DNA from 4 places in the Serratia sp. PL7 genome. Region 4 is predicted to be linked to each of the others. Evidence: riboswitches for the same ligand, from Rfam matches in the RefSeq annotation. Region 4 holds a riboswitch; each other region holds the start of a gene.
The links. A riboswitch is a leader RNA that binds a small molecule or an ion and turns the genes downstream of it on or off. The one in region 4 is predicted to bind fluoride.

Region 1 (5,700 bases), on a different contig from region 4:
CCGTGACGAGTCCACGCTAGATGAATTGTGGCTGGTGCAGCATCAAGCCGTGTTCACCCAAGGCCAGGCCGGTAAGGCAGAGCACCTGCTGATGCCAGGCGATATCCCGGTGATCCAAAGCGATCGCGGTGGCCAGGTCACCTATCATGGCCCTGGCCAGCAGGTGCTGTACGTGATGGTGGATCTGAAACGCAATAAAGTGGGAGTACGCCAACTCGTCACGGCCTTGGAAGAGACCGTTATTAATACCCTCGCCCATTTCAAGATCGAATCACGCGCGCGCCCGGATGCGCCCGGCGTATACGTGGGCGAACAAAAGATTTGTTCATTAGGTTTGCGGATCCGCAAAGGTAGCTCATTTCATGGCCTGGCCCTGAATGTCGCCATGGATCTCACCCCTTTCCAACGCATCAACCCCTGCGGTTATGCCGGAATGCAGATGACACAAGTCAGCGCGCTGGCACCAGGTGTCGGGATCGCCGATGTGCATCCCATTCTGGTACAGGAATTTGTTCATTTACTCGGCTACCAGACGGTCGAGCTTCGTAACTGGAACCTGCACGATTATGAGTAAACCGATTCAGATGGAACGCGGCGTTAAGTACCGCGATGCAGACAAAATGGCGTTGATCCCGGTAAAAACGGTTGTCACCGAACGCCAGGAGTTGTTACGCAAACCCGAGTGGATGAAGATCAAGCTGCCCGCCGACTCTACGCGCATTCAAGGCATCAAGGCCGCAATGCGTAAAAACGGCCTGCATTCGGTGTGCGAAGAGGCGTCATGCCCGAACCTGTCTGAGTGCTTTAACCACGGTACCGCTACCTTCATGATCCTGGGGGCCATCTGTACCCGCCGTTGTCCATTCTGCGACGTGGCCCACGGCCGCCCGGTGGCTCCCGATGCCAATGAGCCGGAAAAGCTGGGGCAAACCATTGCCGACATGGCATTGCGCTATGTGGTGATCACTTCGGTTGACCGTGACGATTTACGTGACGGTGGCGCTCAACATTTTGCCGACTGTATTACTGCCATCCGCGCCAAGAGCCCGAACATCAAGATCGAAACCCTGGTGCCAGACTTCCGTGGCCGTATGGATCGTGCGCTAGAAATCCTTACTGCCACGCCACCAGACGTGTTTAACCACAACCTGGAAAACGTGCCGCGTGTTTATCGCCAGGTACGCCCAGGGGCTAATTACGAGTGGTCATTGAAGTTGCTGGAGCGCTTTAAGGAAGCTCACCCCTCTATCCCGACCAAATCAGGCCTGATGGTGGGGTTAGGGGAAACCAATGCGGAAATCGTGGAAGTGATGCGCGATCTGCGTCGTCACGGTGTAACCATGCTGACGCTGGGGCAGTATCTGCAACCAAGCCGTCACCATCTGCCAGTGCAGCGCTATGTCAGCCCGGCGGAGTTTGACGAAATGAAAGAAGAAGCGATGGCAATGGGCTTTACCCATGCTGCCTGCGGCCCGTTTGTGCGCTCGTCCTATCATGCGGACTTGCAGGCCAAAGGGCTGGAAGTGAAGTAACCACGGTAATCTTTTGTTACGTTTCGTCAATGATTAACGCCAAAAAACGGATGTCCTTACGGGCATCCGTTTTTTTATGGCTCAACAGCAGAGGCGGTTAAACGTCTTTCTTTTCGACGCTCTGCTGCGCCGTAGGCGTTTCAGCCGTATTCTGTGCAGGAGGGGTGTCTTCGCCCACCGCTTTTTTGAAGCCTTTCAGCGCCGCCCCCAGATCCGCGCCCAGAGTACGCAGTTTGCTGGTGCCGAACAGCAACACGATCAACACCGCAATTACCAACAGCTTGGTAATACTGATACCTTCCATATTCACCTTCTTTATTCATTTATGGCTGCAGGACGCAGCGCGGGAACAAACTTCGTCTATAGGTATTTAGCGACTTTCTTTCGACTATAACAACAACCAGTTGTAACAAGGTGAGATCTACCCGAGATGTTCTATGCTTAGATTATAGGGCATATTCTTAGCTATTCGCTTTTCCGGCTCCAGACCGGCTGCATAATTCATCACAGGGAAACATGGGATGCCTACAGCTACATCGGCTTTTAACACCCGGCGTGCAGGTCTTAACTTCGCCAGGCGCCTCTACCTGCCACGTATTGTCGGCCTGGGGATTGGTTTCTTGTGCGTACTTACGGCGCTCTATCCAGAGCACCAGCCGACTAGCGTGTGGATCTTGCTGGCAGTGAATGGCTTTATCTGGCCACATATCGCTTATCAATGGTCTATCCGCAGCGAAGCCCCCTACACTACCGAGATCCGCAACCTACTCATCGATGCGCTGTTAGGTGGGATGTGGGTCGCCATCATGGGTTTCAATGCGCTCCCTGCCGTGGTGATCCTGTCAATGATGGGGATGAACAATATCGCCTCCGGTGGGCCGTCTCTGTATTTCAAAGGGCTGATGGCGCAAATTATCGGGGCGCTGGTTACCAGTGCGATACTGGGTTTCACCTTTACACCACAATCCACTCCGCAGCAGGTTTATCTTTGTCTGCCGATGATCTTCATCTACCCAGTCTTCCTTGGCTACGTGACCTACCAAACCGCCAAGAGGCTGGCAGAAAAGCAACAGGAGTTATTGCGTATCAGCACACGTGATGGCTTGACCGGCGTATTTAACCGCCGCCATTGGGAACACCTGCTGCACAATGAGTTTGACAGCTGCCGACGCTATAATCATACGGCTACGCTGATCCTGATGGATATTGACCATTTCAAAAACATCAATGACACCTTTGGCCATGGGCTGGGGGATGAAGCGCTGATCGTTCTGGCGGAAGAGTTGGTGCTAGGGTTGCGGGCGGTGGATATCGTTGGCCGCTACGGCGGTGACGAGTTTGGCGCAGTGTTGCCAAATACCAGTGCCGAACAGGCCAGCCTGGCGCTCAACCGCATTCAGGAGAGTCTGAACGAAGTCGTCTTCCGTGAAGCCCCTGGGTTAAAATTGAATATCAGCGCCGGGATCGCCGATTACCAGCCCGAGATGCCCGGCTACCAGGAGTGGTTGAAGGCCGCCGATATCGCCCTATATCGAGCAAAAAATAATGGCCGCAACAGGCAGGAGCGGGCCGAACATCAATGCCAACCCACTAGTTTATTAAGCTAATAACTTGATTGGTGGATAAGTTGATAACGTAATCAGGTTTTCGTCTGTTCCGCCGCCTAGCCCTCTCCCAAAGCAGAGGAGGACCGTATGTTCCTGCGCCGGGCTACAACACCTGACTGGCTCCCTGCCCTTTTTGGGGAGGGTTGGGGGGAACAGCGATTGCAGAATTGTTAGCAATACCCATCCAGCTAGCAAAACCACAGCGACAGGGTGTAAAATCTGCCGCGCGCGATTGCTTCGTGCCAACAAACGGAGATGACATTCCTCCATAACCGCCTTTCACAGGCTGATGATGTCTACGTAACCTCTCAGAGAGGTGCGTAGGCGCTTGCCTGAACCTTTCTGAGCATCTTCCATCTTTAGAATAGGGTTTATCACCATGTGGAGTTCTTTACTGGCTGTGTTTATTGGCGGTGGTTTGGGTAGCGTATTGCGCTGGGCAGTAAGCCTTAAGCTCAACCCTCTACATCCGCATATTCCATTGGGCACTTTGACCGTAAACCTGGTGGGGGGGTTTATCATCGGGCTGGCTCTGGCGCTGTTTATCCGCATGACGCACATTGATCCGGTTTGGAAACTGCTGATCACTACCGGCTTTTGCGGCGGGCTGACCACCTTCTCTACCTTTTCACTCGAAGTGGTTTATCTGTTGCAGGACGGGCGCGTTGTCTGGGCTATCGCCAATATGCTGCTCAACCTGGTGGGTTCGCTGACGATGACGTTGTTAGCCTTTGTGCTGGTTAGAACGTTGTACGGCCATTAAAGTCTCGGGGCTTAATGTTTTCTTAATCTGCTATCGGGATAATCCTCGCTCAGTATCTTGGGCTGAGTGAGGAATTGAATGTTTAACCTGCCAAAAACCACTACCGAATGGATTGTCACCCTGACGTGCGTGCTGATCGTCCTGGCCTTCATCAAGGTTTACCTGTTCCCTTAACCACTCCCGGCCTGAAAAACAAGCATAAAAAACCCGCTCATGGAGCGGGTTTTAACAATTTTGGCTACTGTAGCTTAGATAGCGATAACGTTAGCAGCAGATGGCCCTTTGGCACCGTTCGTGATTTCAAATTCTACACGCTGGCCTTCAGCAAGAGTTTTGAAACCATTGCTAGCGATGGCAGAGAAGTGAACGAAAACGTCCTTGCTACCATCTTCTGGAGTAATGAAACCGAAACCTTTAGATTCATTAAACCACTTAACGCTACCTTTAATCTTAGACATCAAACTTACCTTTAACGTGAATGTAAGACACAAAATGTGTGTCCAATACAGTACAGCAATTAGACGGGATTTTGTCCACAACACAGATCACATAAAATCGATAAAAAGTGAAAAAGTTGGTTATTTGCCATGTAAATTGATGTCTGCGGTTACCAGTGATGCCCAAGGCAGCCCAATCCGCCAAAAAACCGTTGAGTAACCGATTAACCCTCTCCATGTCCCATTATTGCCCCTCAACCCACCGCTTTTAAGCTTTCGTCATGCTGATGGAACTCCGCCCCCTGTCACTGCACAGCATTACGCGTTATCATTAGCGCTGTTACGAACGACCTGATGAGAATGACCATGAACGGCAAGATAACGACTTTTTTTGAAGACAAAGGCTTCGGTTTTATCACCGACGAGAACGGGGAAAATCGTTATTTTCACGTGATTAAAGTGCAAAACCCAGAGCTGATTAAGAAAAACGCGCTGGTAACCTTTGAGCCAACCAACAATACCAAAGGGCCATCGGCCTATGCGGTAAAGGTACAGGCACCAAGCAAGTACATCACCATCGCCAACGAGAGAATCAAAATCTCCAGCATCAAGTCCTTCGATACCTTCACCAAAGAAGTACCGGTCAAGGTGGAGGTCGATAAAGAGAACACCGTGTTGTCCGTTGGATTACTGATGAACCGAATCCGTCCGCAAGTAGCCGAAGCGCCACAAACCGCCACGGAAACGCTGCGTATGCTGTCAGTTACCACCTTCCAGAACGCGACTCACGTCTTCTCTGAGCATGAAATCGATATCGATGAAACCGTGCAGGCGTTGAAGACTCTATAGCTCCTGAAAACATTCAAAGCTATTTGATGGCACCTGTGTTAGCGTGGGTTTTCACCTGACACAGGTACGCAACATGTCTGAATCCACCAGCGTTAAAGGTTACAATAACCGTACCACTCAAATTGCCTGCCCGAAGTGTGCTTATGTTACCGAACAGCAATGTTCAAAACTGCGTAAACTCAGCACCCTGATTTGCCCAAACTGTGGCACGCAATTCACGCCAAAGCAGGGCTAAAATGCTATTTGAATATGACATGGTTGAGGCTGCTGCCGCTGACCATGTTAAACGATTCGACACAGTTGCGGCCTTGAGACTTGGCGCGATAAAGCGCAATATCCGCCATATTCATCAGCTGTTCCAGTGACTTATTCTCATTCATTGCCAAACTCGCCACGCCCACACTAATTGTGATCCGCAATGGTGCCTTGCCATTGGGGTTTAATTCGGCGCTTTCTATCCGCTGGCGCAAATGTTCCCCCAGGGCCACCGCCTGCGTCCCCAGCGCCCGCGG
Region 2 (5,700 bases), on a different contig from region 4:
AAATCCGTGCTAAAAAGGCACTGGGATTTTCAATGGCCGAGGCGGGCTGTGGGAGTGCAGCAAACGAAAGGAGAGAAAAACAAAGCAAAGCCAAAAAACGCATGGTTACCACCCCTTAAAAGTTCTCTATCCTTTAAATCAGCTGGTCCATACTACGGAGCGCTCACGTTGATGGCAACGCCTGATGGCTCTTAATCAGCTCTGTACGCAACTAAAGTATACGCTGGAAAGCTATTCCTAAAGAAAGGGATGCGATCAAAGATCACCACGGTGAACGCGATGATTAATATCATAACCAAAAACAAAATCACCAGAGACATCGCAAACCAGAAGCCACTTATTTCAATCGTTGTAAGCCCTATAGATGCACCATACAAGGCCCCGCATATAAGGATAAGTGACGTAGTGATCCCAACGAAGTTTGCCAGCCTTCTTCGAAGGCTTTTCTTCTGAAACTGAAACGTCGAGGGGTTAACACTGAAGTCATAGAAAACCTCCTCAGAAATCACCAGCTCAGGCCGTTGCAGCGAGGCAATCTGCATCAGTATTGCACGTGTAATGTCCCAGTGATGCTTGAATTTCTTTATTTCATGCACCGGGACTAAATTTTCTTTCGTTTCACCGGATTGGTTTACGGTGTAGATAACCAGGTTTTTAGTGTTGTTTTTATAGCCCGTATTACGAAAGCCAATCGTGGCCTTGGTGCCGTCCTCTAACGAGCCAGTGACTTCTGGCCATAGTAGCTGATAATGACTTACACCGCCTGACAGATCGTTGTATCGCGTATAAAAAACACCTTGAGAGGTGACGTTAAAGTATACCTCTCCATGCTTTAATTTTAAGTTGTCGCTAATTCTTTTAAAGAATAAATAATTCAGGGGGAGAAGGATTAATAAAAATAAAACACCAAGTAGAAAGGTGTCACCCTCGATAAAAAATAGGGTTGGCGTAGCCAGAGATGCAATGAAAACAAGTGTGAAAACGGGAGAAAGCAATAAGTAGAGCGTCTTTGTCGCTATTCTACGCTCGATGGCTGACACATCATCACATCGCTTGGAGGGGCTGGCGAAAAACGCGGTATGTTCGGCAATCATACTTTTATATCCCTATAATCAATCACATAATCCTGAATTAGTGTCTTGCTGTACCCTAGCTAGTTAGCCGGAAGGCTTAAAACCAAGGAACTCAAGCCTGGTAGATTACCAGACTCAGGGACTATTTTCTGCTTATGATACACGGCTCACTGCAAGGGAAATCTCCGCTTCTGGGGGCATGTGCCCGATATTCAGTAGCTTTGGTCAGTTTGCTTTCCTGTTTATGACAATCAAGCTTTGCATCGCAGGTGTAAGCATAGAAAGAATAAATATATATCCATTAATAACCCCGGCGGTTCGCCAGGGTTATTGCCATAATAGGTTATTTAAAGGCTGACTTTCCTGCAAACTGTGCTGACGAACCCAACTCATCCTCAATTCGCATGAGCTGGTTGTATTTTTCGATACGCTCACCCCGGCACGGGGCTCCTGTTTTGAGATGACCTGCACGCATAGCCACTGTCATATCGGCGATAAAGCTGTCGATCGTCTCTCCGCTGCGGTGTGAGATAAAGGCACCCCAGTTGTTGTCATGGCAGAGCTGAACCGCATCAAAGGTTTCACTCAGGGAGCCAATCTGATTGAGTTTAATCAATGCAGCATTCGCAAGATTTTCATCAATCCCGCGCTGTATATACTTCACATTGGTCACAAACAGATCGTCACCAACCAGTTCAATCTGATCTCCCAATCGATCATGCAGAATTTTCCATCCTGCCCAGTCATCTTCCGCGAGGCCATCTTCAATAAGGACAATCGGGAAGGTTTTAACCAGCATCTGGTAGTAGTCCGCCATCTCCTGCGAGGTCAGCTCGGCATTCTCCGTACGCAGATGATATTTTCCGTTTCGATAAAACTCACTGGAGGCTGGGTCCATACAGATAACGATATCTTCATTAGGGCGGAACCCAGCTCTCTCTATGGCAAGGACAATCAGTTCCAGCGGTTCACGATTTGAAGAAACTGCCGGAGCAAAACCTCCTTCATCGCCCACACCGGTTGACAGGCCCATTTCAAGAAGAACCTGACGAAGCGACTGGTATACTTCACTACCCCAACGCATGGCCTCCCTGAACGTTGGTGCGCCGTAAGGCGCAATCATATATTCCTGAAAGTCAGCCCCCTGACCGCGGGCATGAACGCCCCCATTGATGATATTCATGCAAGGCACCGGCAGCAGATTTGCCCCAATCCCACCAAGATAGCGGTACAAAGGCGTATGAGATAGTTGAGCGGCGAGCCGTGATACGGCCAATGAAACGCCCAAAATAGCATTTGCCCCCAGGCGCGCTTTATTATCCGTCCCATCCAGGGCAATCATAATGTTATCGATGCCGCGCTGATCGCGTACATCATGCCCTTTAAGGCTGTTATGAATCTCAGTGTTAACGCTTTTGATCGCATTGAGGACACCTTTCCCGCCGAAGCGCGTTTTATCACCATCGCGGCGCTCTATAGCCTCTCGCGAACCGGTACTTGCTCCGGAGGGGACGGAGGCTCTTGCAACAGTACCGCATTGGGTTGAAACATCGACTTCCAGGGTTGGGTTACCCCGAGAGTCCAGGATTTCACGGGCATGGATTGTTTCAATAATAAAGCTCATATAAACCTCTAATATCAGTTGGTTGCAATATGCTTAATCAACACGTCAACGGTCAGATGGTTGACGAATTCAATTGAATGGGAAGAGAGCATCCCGAAAAGTCTGTTTTTATGTCCCATAATGACCAGATCTACACCCGCATCGGCGACGTAGGCCTCTAGGTCTTTAAAGCGGCTGATCGTCACTATCTCTTTCACATCCACGGGAAAATTGACTGTCTTCACTAACCGACTAAGCATTGCTTTTGCCGCAATAATTTCAGCAGACTGCCGGTCTTTCGTTAAAGAGTCTGAGGTAATGTCTAACTCTTGAAGATTTGAAGTGAGGTGTCCAAGGGTGATCGCCGTCCCTTGTTCATGAAAACTCCTGGCGACACTTTGAAGCAGAAACTGGCCGTCGGTTTCATCGCTGAGCATTAACAGAGCATGTTTATACATTTGCATTGACTACCTCGAGGAGGTTGAGAAAGTATCCGTCAGCCACGGCAGTATCTCTTTTTTCCTGCTTATAATGCCTGGAAGAGACAGACACGTTAGATTGAGCGCATTATTTTCTGAGAAATATATCGTTGTGTTTTTCTTAAAGATGTCCGTGACAGCCAACATCGCAATGTCAAAATCGCCGGACTGACACTCTTTTGTTAATGCGATAAGTAGGTCAGCGAGCATTGCATCTACTGCTGACATGCTGGCGACTTCGATTTGAGAAAGCAGCACCGACTGGGCGTTAATCCGGTAGCGCTTGGCGTCTTTCTTAAGAAGTGAGTCTGGTGTTTGCCCCCCAATATCTGTTTTCGCGATCAGCAACTCTTTCACGAAAGAGTCATAATTGAGTTGGCTTATGGAGAATAATGACTGCACGGCAGCGATGTCATGAGCTGTAGTGGTAGGTGATGTGAGCGCAACAGTATCACTCAGTATCGCTCCTAACATCAGGATGGCTTGAGATGAAGAGATCGGCTGAGGATTTTCAAGGGTAAGGATTTGCCAGATCACCGTGGCACAGCAGCCGTAGGAACGTATCCAAACATCCGGAGGATCCTGTGTCATAACCGTGCCCAGCCGGTGATGGTCTATGATGCCAACAATGTTGCCGTCGGCAAGTGAGGAAGGGCCCTGTTCCAGATCGGTAAAGTCGACCAGCCATACCTGTTTGCCACTGAGGTCTCCGTCGAGCAAGGGGGGAGGGGCTACTCCGGCCTGCTGCAGAATAAACGCCGTTTCAGGTGTAATGTCACCGAGCCTAAAAGGAGTCGCGCGCTTGCCGAGATTTGTCAGCCAGTCTGCTGTAATGAGCGCGCTGCAGATGCTGTCGCTGTCGGGATTCTGATGGCCAAAGACATAGATCATTTCAGCGTCTCCTCTGAGGTATCAGACGCAAGAAAGATCAAAGGTAAAAGATGATTTTTTTTCATAAGTGTACCTGACATACGTGCCTAAGGATAAAAGCAAAAATGTATATCAGGCGTCATCATCCGAACTGGACAGTCCGGCGGTTGGGAAAGGTGGAACACCATCACCTTGAAAAAAAGCATAGGGCAAAATTATAATCTGTGCAACAAAAATGCCGCCTACTTTGATCGTGATCATTTTTTCCTGACATTCAGAAAATCGTTTAAAGCTTCACTACTTTGAATTCTAGGTGAATTTTATTATTCTGAATTACGTTTCACGACTACATTGAAGTACTCTACAACCGGACCCGGCGCCACCGTTATCACAGCGGCATCTGTCAAGAGGCCTTCGAAAAGGCCTCATCGTGAGGACAGAAGCAGTCTGTAGAATTGGGAGTGCTCCAGTGATGGAATAATATCCGATTAATCACTAAAAGCCATATCCTATATCAAACGTCCCTATGTTTGCATTGTAATTGTGCATTTTCATCCGTTGATAAGATAAGCCGATATTCCAATTTTGCTCATCACCAAAATAATATTTCCACCCAACGGCGCCATAAAGGCCAAGTCCGTTTTTACTCTCAATAGTATTATCTTCATGATAAAGGTTAGTGCCTGCTCGAATATAGAGTGAATGATGCCCCAAAGGCAGCGTGGCTTGCAAGGCGAGCGGAATTGTATGATAGGTTATATTTTCAGGATGAGCGTAACCATCTGAAATAATTAGGGCTGTATCGCCAGCTAGGCTAGCATGTCCATAGGCATAGCCAGTATAAATGCCCAGGTTTTTTGTAAAACCATATTGATACCCTATTTGTATATGACCACCTGCATCATTACCTTCTATATAAGTAACTCCAGAATTTAAAGATAACTCTTGCCCTGCAAGTGCAGATAGTGGAGCAATGAGGAAAAGCAAAGCATAGCATGTTTTTTTAATTTTCAAAATACACTCCTTAGATATAACTAAACGTTCTATGGTGGGAAATGTTTTTTGTTGATATCACCATGATGTAATGCCTAATGGTAATATTAACAAACTAAACAATGGTTTCGTCTATTTGTTGATACTCTAAAAGATAATCTACCTAGTCTTTTAATTGCGGTTTTTGTATGGGTGGGATGATGGTTTGACACTCCTCTCATAGAAGCGCTCACCATATTGTTAACTAAAAGAATGGTACCTATTAAAAATAGGGTTTTTAAAAATTTATTCATGATGGCAATGTCCAAAATATGCGTATTTTTATAACTCACTGTTTTAAAAAACATTTTATGATGTTTTTTATTGCTAATTACAGATCGTGAGGAATAGGAGAGGTAATAAATACAGGGTAAAACAAAGGCAAGGATGGATTTAGAGGGTTTATTCTCTACGTGTACCAAGTAATAATAGGTTTTTGTTGATTTTTTCATGACGATACCTGACAAGTTAGCCTATTTGAATAAGCGAAAATATATCAGGCGCCATTATCCACTTTATAGGTTAATTATAAGTGGCGGTTCGGAGAAGGTAGAGCACCATTACCTTTGCGTCAATTATCATTCAACAAAACAGGGAAATCAAGAAAAAAATAAAAATGGAAGCCAAGATGTTCAATATACCT
Region 3 (5,700 bases), 1.4 Mb from region 4:
CGTTCTCCCCCATAAAATCGCGCACCGTCATTCCTCTAAGGCGGCTTTCTTCCAGGCCAAACCAGGTTTTATAGGCGCTGTTAGCGAACAGGTAGCGTTCATTACCGTCGATTTGGCTGATCAACGCCGGCATGTTGTCAGTAATGGCCCGCAGGCGTTCCTTCTCCGTGCTGAGCTGATATTCGGCGAGTACCCGGGTTTCAATCTCTTCGTTGAGTTTCTTGACGACCACGTTCAGCTCCCGCGTGCGGATTTCGACGCGTTGTTCCAGCTCGTGTTGCAGAGAGAACAGATCGGCCTCCGCCGCCTTGCGCTCGCTGATATCGACGATAACCGAGATGAAATGATCCGGTTTGCCGTTAGGCAGCCGGTTTAACGCCACCGTCAGCTGCACCCAGACGATCGAGCCATCGGCACGGAAATAGCGTTTCTCCAGCGAGTAAGTACTGATCTCGTTTCTCAGCAGTTGCTGCAGTTTTTCCAGATCGGTGTTGAGATCGAGCGGATAGGTAATGTCCTGAAAGGTGCGATCCATCAGCTCGCGCTCGGAATAGTGCAACATTTCGCAGATGCGCGGATTGACCCGCAGCCAATACCCCTGCAGTGACACCAGCGCCATCCCTACCGCCGCCTGGGCGAAGGTCTGTTCGAACAAGGCTTCCGAGCGTTGCAGGTTGGACTTCAGGTTTTCGGTATAGACATGGCGTTCAATGCTCTGCAGGTACTCTTCCACCACGGCGGCGAAGTCGTGCAGGTCGGCCACCTGTTCCGGAGAAAACGGCTGCGGCTGGCTGTCGATAATGCACAGGGTGCCGAGCGGCAAACCGTCGAGCGACAGCAGCGGTTGCCCAACGTAGAAACCGATTCGCGGCCCGCCGATCACCAGCGGATTGTCGAAAAAACGCGGGTCGTTGGCGGTATCGGGCACCACCAGCGCTTCACGTTGCAAGATCGCATGGCCACAAAATGAGATGTTACGCGGCGTTTCCCGGACATCCAGACCGTAGCGCGATAGAAACCATTGGCGATCCCGGTCGATCAATGACACCAGCGCAATGGTGACGCCGAAGTATTTCGCCGCCAGCCGTGTAATACGATCCAGTTTTTCCACCGAGTTCGAATCCAGCACGTTCAGCGAGTTCAGTACCGACAGACGTTCGGCTTCGTTTTCGGGGAAGCAGGGTTCAAGCATGTTGTCTCCCATTGTGTCACCCACGGATCCGGCGCAGCCAGCCTGCGTGATTCCGTTCAGCCTATCCGTCGGTTAGCGGCAAATATCCTTGTCCATCATAGACTCACTCAGTATCAATCCGATTGCGCATTCTCGCCAGCTTTGCCGGGCGTTGCGTTTGCCACCGCGCTGCGCTACAGTCGTTCACAAGGTGATGGTGTTCCACCTTTCCCAACCGCCGCGTTCGCTCGAACCGGATGATGACGCCTGATATACAACTTCGCTTTATTTTTTAGGCAGGTATGTCAGGAGTCGCTATGAATGAAATCTCACGTCTTACCCCTTTTCCATCCCAGCCTGATCTCGCCGTGCGGGAAATGCCGCTGTACGTTTTCGGCCATAAAAATCCCGACAGCGACAGCATCTGCAGCGCGCTGGTGGTCGCGGACTGGCTCAATCACCTCGGCAAACCGGCCGTCGCTTTCCGCCTTGGCGAATTGACGCCGGAAACCCGCTACATACTGGCCGCCGCCGGCGTACAAACACCTGCGCTGCTGACAGACGATCTCCGTGACCGCAAAGTCTGGCTGGTGGATTTTACCGACGTCGAACAAGGGCCGGCCTCATTGCCCGACAGCGATGTGGTCGGCGTTATCGATCATCACCGGCTGGGCACCTTGATCACCCGCAACCCGCCCGATGTCTGGATCCGCGCCGTTGGCTGTTGCGCCACCGTGATCCTGTCCATACTGACGTCAGATACGCCGATGCCGCTTTCTTCCGCCCAGGCCACGCTGCTGCTGGGCGCGATTTTGAGCGATACCGTTGCGCTGAGCGCACCGACCACCACCGAACAGGATCGGGTGGCGGTCGCGCGGTTATGCGCAATCTCTCACGTTGACTATGACGCCTTCATCGCCGGATTGCTTGCCGCCAAAACCGATCTTTCGGGGCAATCCGCCCCGCAGTTGCTGCACCGTGACGCTAAGAATTACCGCATCCATAGCGTCTCGCTGCTGCTGTCGCAGATAGAAGTGCGGGCTATGAGCGATATCGATCCGCTGTTGCCCGCGCTGCAACAGGCGCTCGATCAGGCTAAGCAGGAGGCCGGGCTGGAGATGGCCGCGCTGCTGGTTACCGATATCACCCGCCACCGCTCTACCCTGTATTTCTCGTCGAACCGGGTGCTCGCCATTCGGCAGGTGTCGCTGCCCGGCATGACGAGCCGGAAAAAAGAGGTTTTACCGTGGTTAACCCTACAGATTGCTAACGCAGGGAGATAAGTCATGTCGCTCTATCAACATGCTTTACTGCTGGTGCAGGATGAACGCGACGGCCGGCTGCTGTTACGCCATGCCGAACGCCTCAATCAGCAGATGAATACGCGCATTACCGTGGCGCACATCAGCGCCGACTATGCCGAGCTGGACTACCTCAGCGATGCACAAACCAAAGATCGCCAGTCCAGCGAGGTGATCGCTGCCAAAGCCATGCTCAGCCGGCTGGTGGAAGACTGCACAATCCCCCTGGAGGTGCGCGCAATTGTCAGTATTCACCGCTTCAAAGACATCGAGGCCCTGATTGCCCGTGAAGGCGTCGATCTGTTGCTGCTAGGCCATCAGAACCGTCCGTTCGGCGTCTTTGCCTCCTTCGGCTTCGAGTTCATTAACCATTTGTCGATCGACGTGCTGATAAAGCACGTGCCCACTCCCTAGAATGAGGTGATCATCCATGAGCTATGAAATTGAAAACGTAACCGCCAGAGAGATCCTGGATTCGCGCGGCAACCCCACCGTCGAAGTTGAAATGACTGCGGCGGGCGTCGTGGCACGGGCTTCGGTTCCCTCCGGCGCCAGCACCGGTTCACGCGAGGCGGTGGAACACCGCGACGGCGATCCGCACCGTTACGGCGGTAAAGGCGTTCAGGAAGCGGTGCAAAGCGTCAAAACGGCGATCAATGAAGCGCTGCGCGGGGTGGATGTACGCCAACAAGGGGAGATTGACCGCCGGTTGATCGCACTGGACGGCAGCGAGAACAAGAGCCGATTGGGGGCCAACGCCCTGCTCGGCGTTTCTCTGGCCGCCGCCCGCCTCGCGGCGCAATTGTCGCAGCTGCCGCTGTATCGTTATCTGGGCGGTCTCGGCGCCAACCTGCTGCCGGTGCCCTGCATGAATATCATCAACGGCGGCGTGCATGCCCGCTGGCAAGGTGCGGACTTTCAGGAATTTATGATAGCGCCGCTGGGCGCGCCGTCGCTGCGCGAGGCCGTGCGCTGGGGCAGTGAAGTTTATCAGGCGCTGCGCCAAATTCTGTTGGAGAAAGGCCTGTCGGTCGGCGTTGGCGACGAAGGCGGTTTTGCGCCGGCGGTTGCCTCGAACCGACAACCGCTGGAGCTGATCGTACAGGCGATAGAGAAAGCCGGTTATCAACCGGGAGACGATATCGCCATTTGCATGGACCCGGCCTCGAGTGAATTCTATGCCAACGGCAAATACCGCCTGCGCAGCGAAAACGCTGAACTGGATGCCGAACAGATGACGGCCTATTACCAGCGGCTGGTGCAAGATTTTCCCATCGTGCTGATTGAAGACGGTTTGGCCGAGGACGACTGGGCGGGCTGGCGCATTCTCAGCGACGCCCTGGGCGATCAGGTGGAACTGGTCGGTGACGATCTGTTCGTCACCAACGTGAAATACATCCAGCGCGGGATTGATGAAAAGTTGGCCAATGCGGCGCTGATCAAACTGAACCAGATCGGTACCCTGAGCGAAACCTTCGCCGCCGTGCAGCTTTGCCAGGCAAACGGCTGGGGCACCTTTATCTCACACCGCAGCGGCGAAACCGTCGACAGCTTTATCGCCGATATGACGGTCGCGATGCGAGCCGGCCATCTGAAAACCGGCGCACCGAGCCGCGGCGAACGGATCGAAAAATACAATCAGCTGATGCGCATCGAAGACCAATTGGGCGCCGCGGCGGTGTATGCCGGGCGTTCCGCCTTTAAACACCGCTAAGCTTTGCCGGCCGGCCACGCACCGGCCTGTTTTTCATTTTTTGCGCGGCATAATCCCGCCACGCCGGATTCCAACAGAATACGCCGCGTCGCCATCAACGTCTCACGCTGCTCGTTCAGCGTCGCCATCATCCGCTCGATTTCCGCCAGCCGGCTGTCGACGCCCTGTATCAACCCATCCTGATAGGCGCTGCCCTGCAGCGCCAATACCCCGCGGATCGCCTGCAGCGAAAACCCCAGATTCTGGCCGATTTGGATCAGGTGCAGCCGCTCCAGCGCGCTTTCGCTATACACCCGATATCCGTTAACGCCGCGCACCGCTTTGGGCAGCAGACCCTGCTGTTCGTAGTAACGTATCGCCGAGGCGGCCATGCCGGCGCGCTCCGCCAACTCTCCGATTTTCATGCCCTATTGACCTTAAAGTTAACTTTAACCCTAGTATAGCGCCATTCCCCCTGCGACAGGAACGTACCCGATGTTTACCCCACTGATTCTGCCCAACGGCAGCCGCTTACCCAACCGTCTGGCCAAGGCCGCGTTGGAAGAAAATCTGGCCGATGAAGGCCAACTGCCCGGCCCCGCGCTATGGCGCCTGTATCGCCACTGGGGTATCGGCGGTGCCGGCCTCATCATCACCGGCAACGTGATGATCGACGGACGCGCCATGACCGGCCCCGGCGGCGTAGTGCTGGAACAGGATACGCCGCTCGAGGCGTTCAAAACCTGGGCGGCGGCCTCGCGCCAAGAAGGCGCGCAGGTATGGATGCAGCTCAGCCACCCGGGCCGTCAGGTGATGGCCAACATGGGCGGTAACGCCTGGGCGCCCTCCGCCATCCCAATGGCGATGGGCAAGTACAGCAAGCAGTTTGCCCCGCCGCAGGCCATGAGCGAAGCGCAGATTGCCGAGGTGATCGCCCGCTTCGCCGCCAGCGCGCACGCCGCCGAACAGGCCAGGTTTACCGGCGTGCAGATCCATGCGGCGCACGGCTACCTCATCTCCCAGTTCTTGTCGCCGTTGTCCAACCAGCGCAGCGATCGTTGGGGGGGCGAGCTGGCGAATCGCGCCCGCCTGCTGCTGGAGGTGGTGCGCGCGGTGCGCCAGCGTGTCTCGCCAGGCTTTTGCGTGGCGGTCAAACTGAACTCCGCCGATTTTCAGCGTGGCGGCTTTTCGCCGGACGAGGCCCGACAGGTATTGTTGATGCTCAACGAACTGCCGGTCGATCTGGTGGAGTTGTCAGGCGGGAGTTATGAGAGCCCGGCGATGCAGGGCGAAGCGGCGGACGACAGCACCCTGGCGCGCGAAGCCTATTTTCTGACCTTCGCCCGCGATCTCGCCGCAGTGGCCCGCATGCCGGTGATGACTACTGGCGGCATCGCCCGCCCGTCGGTGGCGCAACGGGTGCTGAACAGCGGCATCGCGGTGGTCGGCATCGCCACCGCCATGGCGGAAATTCCCGATCTGCCGCACCGCTGGCAAACCGGCGAAGCCCCTCATGCGCTGCCCGCGCCGGTAAA
Region 4 (5,700 bases):
GCACCCGCGATGGGCTGACCGGCTTATATAACCGTCGCCACTGGGAACATCTTCTGCATCGCCAGTTCGATAGCTGCCGCCGCTACCAGGACAACGCCACGCTGATCCTGATGGACATCGACCGCTTCAAAACCATCAACGACACCTTCGGCCATGCGCTGGGGGATGAAGCCCTGGCGGTATTGGCGGAAGAGCTGCTGATCGGCTTGCGCAACGTGGATATCGTCGGGCGCTACGGCGGCGACGAGTTTGGCGCGGTGCTGCCGAACACTAACGCCGAACAGGCGGAAATCGTCCTGCACCGCATCCAGCAGCGGCTGGACGCGGTCAGTTTCAAGGAGGCGCCGCAGCTGCGGCTGCAGATCAGCGCAGGCATCGCTAACTACCACCCCGCGCTGGGCGGCTATCTTGACTGGCTGAAAGCGGCCGACGGTGCGCTCTATCGGGCGAAGCATAATGGCCGCAACCGGCTGGAAACGGCAGTGCCGCCAGGGGAGTAACTTACTGACTTAATAACTTGGCAAAATACTTCGGCGCTTCGACAAAGCCTTCGCGCCGGTAAAACGTATGCGCTCGCTCGCGGCGACTGTGGCAATGGACCTCTAACCGATCGCAGCCGCGACGGTGCGCCAGCGCCTCGCCCTCCGCCAGCAGCCGCCGGCCTACGCCCGCGCCGCGCGCTCGGTCATCGACGCAAAAATAGCTGATGCGGCCAATGTCGCCGGCCAACGCCAGCTGCGGCAGGAAATGCAGCGACAACACGCCCAACACCTGCTCCCCGTCCGTCGCCACCAGCAGCGCCTCATCCGGATGCGCCAACAGTTGCTGCATGCGCTGCGTCAGAAACGCCTCGGTGCCGGGATAATCCAACGCCGTCATTAATTCGGCGATAGCATGGCGATCGCTCAGGCGCGCCGTTCTGATTTGCATAGGGTGACCTCGCAGAGTGTCGATACTACAAAATAGATGGCGTTAGGTGTAACATCCACCGGGTACGGCAAAAAAGGCCGTGCGGCACGCTGGAGATGACATTCCTCCCTAACCGCCTTCACAGGCTGATGATGTCTACGTAACCTCTCGGAGAGAGGCGCGTAGCGTTACGCCTGTCCCTTTCCGAGTCCCGTGAATTTCTCTGATTGAAAGGTAGTTGCCCCATGTTGAGTTCTTTACTGGCCGTATTTATCGGCGGCGGCGTCGGCAGCGTTTTGCGCTGGGCGGTAAGCATGAAAATGAATCCGCTGAATGCCCACATTCCGCTCGGTACGCTGATGGTCAATCTGATCGGTGGTTTTATCATCGGCCTGGCGATGGCGATTTTCACCCGCATGACGCATCTGGATCCCACCTGGAAATTACTGATTACCACCGGGTTCTGCGGCGGCCTGACTACCTTCTCCACCTTTTCGCTGGAGGTGGTATACCTGATGCAAGATGGCCGCTTCGGCTGGGCGCTGGCCAACATGCTGCTCAACCTGGCCGGCTCGCTGGCGATGACGCTGCTGGCCTTTATGCTGGTAATGTGGCTCAACGGGCGCTAAGCCCTTAATGTTTCCTTAATCTTGCATGCGCATAATCTCATCCAGTACTCCTGACTGGATGAGAAACCGCTATGTTTAGCCTGCCGAAAACCGCCGCCGAAGCGATTGCCATTGCGCTGTGCGTCCTGATCGTCGCCGCCTTTATCAAATCCTACCTGTTCGCTTAAGCGCCCTTACCCGCAGCACGCGTTCATCTTGCGTCTTTCCGGCCGTTTACACTACAATTGAGAATGAACGTTCACACCCAAAAATGTGAACCCGGCTCACGCGTAGCAAAGGATCGGGCAGATGCTCTCCCCCAACGACAGTAAACAGGCCAAGGTGCAGGCGCGCCGCGATCAGATCGTCGAAGCGGCGAAAATCAGTTTCCGCCGCCACGGCTTCCACGCCGCCAGCATGGCGGAGATCGCCCAAGGCTCGCAGCTCAGCGTCGGTCAAATCTATCGTTATTTCGCCAATAAAGACGCGATTATCGAAGAGATCGTCAACCGCATCATCACTAACAAGATGCAGCGGCTGGAAAACCTTGGCGATCACATCAACCTGATCGCCGGTACGTTGGCGGCGCGCACGCTGTTTCAGCAGCCGGGCGAGAGCGAAACCGATCACATGCTGATGCTGGAAGTGACCGCCGAGGCCACGCGCAACCCGGTGGTGGCCAAACTGCTCAGCGATGCGGAAGCGCGGCTGTTTCGCCACGTGTGCCACAATCTGCAGCGGCTGTATCCCCATTTCAGCGCGGAAGAGATCGCCGCGCGGGTGGAATTTATCGCCGTCATGAGCGAAGGCACCGGTTACCGTATCCTTACCACGCAAAAAGCCGATGCGTCCCTGCTGCGCGATCTGTATCAGCAGGCCATTTCTCACCTGTTCAGGAAACTCTAATCTCCCATGACCAAACACTTAGCCAGACAGCGTCTGGTGTACGCCGTCGTGCTTGGCCTGCTGGCCGCGCTGGGGCCGCTGTGCACCGATCTCTACCTGCCCGCCCTGCCGGAAATGGCGGGTGAGCTGAATACCTCCACCGCCGCCGCGCAGCTCAGCCTGACCACCGGGCTGCTCGGTCTGGGCGTCGGCCAGCTGATTTTCGGCCCTTACAGCGACAAATTGGGCCGTATGCGCCCGCTGCTGCTGTCGCTGATCCTGCTGCTGGGCGCTTCGCTGTGGTGTGCGCTGGCGCCCACCATCGACCAACTGCTGATCGCCCGCCTGCTGCAAGGCATCGCCGGTGCCGGCGGCGCGGTGATTTCCCGCGCCATTGCTCGCGATCTGTACGCCGGCCATGAGCTGACCCGTTTCTTCGCCTTGCTGATGCTGGTTAACGGCCTGGCGCCGATCGTCGCACCGGTGCTGGGCGGCGTGATGCTGCAGGTAATGAATTGGCGCGGTATCTTCGGCGTGCTGGCGGCCATCGCCGTGCTGCTGTTCAGCCTGTCGGCGCTGAAGCTGCGCGAATCCCTGCCGGTCGAGCGCCGCAGCCAGGGCGGTATCCTGGCGATGCTGATGTCGCTCGGCGGGTTGCTGACCCAGCGCTATTTCATGGGCCTGTGCCTGACACAGGGCTTCGTGATGGCCGGCATGTTCGCCTATATCGGCGCCTCGCCTTTCGTCTTGCAGCAGATCTACGGCCTCAGCCCGCAGATGTTCAGCCTATGCTTCGCCATTAACGGCGTCGGCTTGATCATTGCGGCACAGCTGGCCAGCCGTCTCAGTTCGCGTTGGGGGGAACGCCGGGTATTGAGGGGAGGGTTAACGCTGGCGGCCGTCGCGTCGCTGTTGCTGCTGTTGGCCGCCGCGCTGCATGCGCCGCTGGTCGTGTTGCTGGTGCCGCTGTTCTTCTCGGTAGCGGTGATCGGCATCGTCGGCCCGACCGCCTCTTCGCTGGCGATGCAAAGCCAGGGAGACAAAGCGGGCAGCGCCTCGGCCTTGATCGGCGTGTGCATGTTCGCCCTCGGCGCCTGCGCCGTGCCGCTCACCGGGCTGGGCGGCACCTCGGGCCTGTCGATGGCGCTGACCATCGTCGGCTGTTACGCCATCGCCATCCTGCTGTTCGGCCTGTTGGCCCGCCGCAACGACGCATAACGCGCCCAATAAAAAACCCGCTCAATGAGCGGGTTTTAAGAAATTCAGCTACGCAGCTTAGATAGCAGTAACGTTAGCGGCAGATGGGCCCTTGGCACCGTTCGTGATTTCAAATTCTACACGCTGGCCTTCAGCAAGCGTTTTGAAACCGTTGCTAACGATGGCAGAGAAGTGGACGAAAACGTCCTTGCTACCATCTTCCGGAGTAATGAAACCGAAGCCTTTGGATTCATTAAACCACTTAACGCTACCTTTAATCTTAGACATCAAACTTACCTTTAACGTGAATGAAAGACACAAAACCTGTGTCGATTACAGTACAGCAAGCAGGCAGGATTTTGTCCACCACCGCGATCACAGAAATCCGATAAAGAGTGAAAAAATCCGTGTTGTCCGGTGTAAATGGATTGCACCGGTTGCGATACGTTACCGTTCCAGGCCAAACCTCTCCCTGCGCCGGCGAACAACGAGCGAACGCCCAAACTCGCCCGCTTCCCCCTGTGTTGACGCCCCCATGCAGACGCAATCGCTATGAAATATAACCAGATGGTCTTTTTGCTTCGGCGGTCCCTGCACTAGGGTTAGGGTTTATTTCCCACTGTGAGCCAAGCCTATGACCAGCCAATTGGCAGACAAAATCATCGCCTATCGGCGTGAGCTGCACCAAAACCCGGAACTTTCCAATCACGAATTCGCCACCACCGCCCGGCTGACCCGCTGGCTGGAAGAGGCAGGCATCCGTCTGCTGCCGCTGGCGCTGAAAACCGGCGTCGTGGCGGAGATCGGCAGCGGCAAGGGGCCGATTATCGCGCTGCGCGGCGACATTGATGCCCTGCCGATCGACGAAATCGCCGACGTGCCCTTCAGCTCGCAAAACAGCGGCGTAATGCACGCCTGCGGCCACGACTTTCACACCTCGGTGATGCTCGGCGCCGCGCACCTGCTCAAAGCGCGTGAGGCCGAGCTGCCCGGCACGGTGCGCATCTTCTTCCAGCCGGCGGAAGAGACCTTCAACGGCGCCCGGCACCTGATCGACGCCGGCGCGCTGGATAACGTTGCGGCGGTATTTGGCCTGCATAACGCGCCGGAGCTGCCCACCGGCACCTTCGCCACCCGCGCCGGGCCGTTCTACGCCAACGTCGATCGATTCCAGATCCTCATCACCGGCAAAGGCGCCCACGCCGCCAAACCGGAACAGGGCGTCGATACCATCGTCACCGCCAGCCAGATCGTCGGCGCGCTGCAGACGCTGCCCAGCCGCAGCTTCAGCTCGCTGGAATCGCTGGTGGTGAGCGTGACGCGCATCGAAGGCGGCAATACCTGGAACGTGCTGCCGCAAACCGTGGAGCTGGAAGGCACGGTGCGCACCCACAGCGACGCGGTGCGCCGCCAGGTGCCTGATAAAATTCGCCAGGTGATCGACGGCGTTGCCGCCGCTCTCGGCGCGCAGGCCGAACTCCACTGGCAGCCGGGGCCGCCGGCGGTGATCAACGACGCCCATTGGGCGGCGTTCAGCAAAACCGTCGCCGCCGAGGCCGGCTACCGGGTCGAAGAGGCGGAGCTGCAAATGGGGGGTGAAGATTTCGCGCTGTATCTGCATCACGTGCCGGGCGTCTTCGTCAGTATCGGCTCCGCCAGCGAGTTCGGCCTGCATCATCCGCGTTTCAATCCCGATGAACGCGCCCTGTTCCCCGCGGCACAATATTTTACGCTGCTGGCGGAACGCACGCTGCAACAGCTCACTACCGCGCCAGAAAAAGCCCTCAGCAACGCCTGAATAACGTGAAATAGTATTTCCCCGACGCCGCAGATACCGCGCCGGGGATTATTATTTTCGCTCGCCGTGATATTTGCAGTTTTCAACATTTGAATATGCTGTTTTGTTGTTTTACATCCCGTTGCCGCTCATCAATAGTGGACACATCAGACACCGCGCGCCTTTGCGGCGCATGACAGGATAATCACGATGAGCGACAACGCGAATAATCAACGGCAATTACGGCTGGGCGCCATTCTGCACGGCGCATCGGGAAATATGTCCGCCTGGCGCCACCCGGATGCCACCGCCGACGCCAGCATC

Region 1: another riboswitch for fluoride. It lies ahead of crcB (fluoride efflux transporter CrcB); the one in region 4 lies ahead of crcB (fluoride efflux transporter CrcB).
Region 2: another riboswitch for fluoride. It lies ahead of N6G83_RS38985 (manganese-dependent inorganic pyrophosphatase); the one in region 4 lies ahead of crcB (fluoride efflux transporter CrcB).
Region 3: another riboswitch for fluoride. It lies ahead of N6G83_RS05810 (DHH family phosphoesterase); the one in region 4 lies ahead of crcB (fluoride efflux transporter CrcB).

What each region holds. Positions count from the first base shown of each region.
Region 1 is NZ_CAMFLB010000005.1:385,114-390,813, forward strand. Features, by position in the region: gene lipB (lipoyl(octanoyl) transferase LipB) at 1-574, shown strand, start outside; gene lipA (lipoyl synthase) at 567-1,532, shown strand; gene tatA (Sec-independent protein translocase subunit TatA) at 1,630-1,836, opposite strand; gene adrA (diguanylate cyclase AdrA) at 2,054-3,139, shown strand; fluoride riboswitch at 3,382-3,445, shown strand; gene crcB (fluoride efflux transporter CrcB) at 3,519-3,902, shown strand; gene cspE (transcription antiterminator/RNA stability regulator CspE) at 4,151-4,360, opposite strand; gene N6G83_RS24180 (cold-shock protein) at 4,706-5,188, shown strand; gene N6G83_RS24185 (YnfU family zinc-binding protein) at 5,262-5,423, shown strand; gene N6G83_RS24190 (GGDEF domain-containing protein) at 5,428-5,700, opposite strand, start outside.
Region 2 is NZ_CAMFLB010000017.1:151,293-156,992, reverse strand. Features, by position in the region: gene N6G83_RS39005 (DUF3828 domain-containing protein) at 1-103, opposite strand, end outside; gene N6G83_RS39000 (hypothetical protein) at 192-1,094, opposite strand; gene eno (phosphopyruvate hydratase) at 1,417-2,697, opposite strand; gene N6G83_RS38990 (universal stress protein) at 2,712-3,140, opposite strand; gene N6G83_RS38985 (manganese-dependent inorganic pyrophosphatase) at 3,144-4,046, opposite strand; fluoride riboswitch at 4,152-4,226, opposite strand; gene N6G83_RS38980 (outer membrane beta-barrel protein) at 4,521-5,039, opposite strand.
Region 3 is NZ_CAMFLB010000001.1:1,241,801-1,247,500, forward strand. Features, by position in the region: gene N6G83_RS05805 (diguanylate cyclase domain-containing protein) at 1-1,192, opposite strand, end outside; fluoride riboswitch at 1,373-1,448, shown strand; gene N6G83_RS05810 (DHH family phosphoesterase) at 1,489-2,454, shown strand; gene N6G83_RS05815 (universal stress protein) at 2,458-2,886, shown strand; gene eno (phosphopyruvate hydratase) at 2,903-4,186, shown strand; gene N6G83_RS05825 (MerR family transcriptional regulator) at 4,183-4,590, opposite strand; gene N6G83_RS05830 (NADH:flavin oxidoreductase/NADH oxidase family protein) at 4,661-5,700, shown strand, end outside.
Region 4 is NZ_CAMFLB010000001.1:2,688,285-2,693,984, forward strand. Features, by position in the region: gene N6G83_RS13080 (diguanylate cyclase) at 1-500, shown strand, start outside; gene N6G83_RS13085 (GNAT family N-acetyltransferase) at 502-930, opposite strand; fluoride riboswitch at 1,013-1,075, shown strand; gene crcB (fluoride efflux transporter CrcB) at 1,155-1,538, shown strand; gene N6G83_RS13095 (TetR/AcrR family transcriptional regulator) at 1,827-2,423, shown strand; gene N6G83_RS13100 (multidrug effflux MFS transporter) at 2,430-3,620, shown strand; gene cspE (transcription antiterminator/RNA stability regulator CspE) at 3,678-3,887, opposite strand; gene N6G83_RS13110 (M20 peptidase aminoacylase family protein) at 4,234-5,397, shown strand; gene N6G83_RS13115 (LLM class flavin-dependent oxidoreductase) at 5,587-5,700, shown strand, end outside.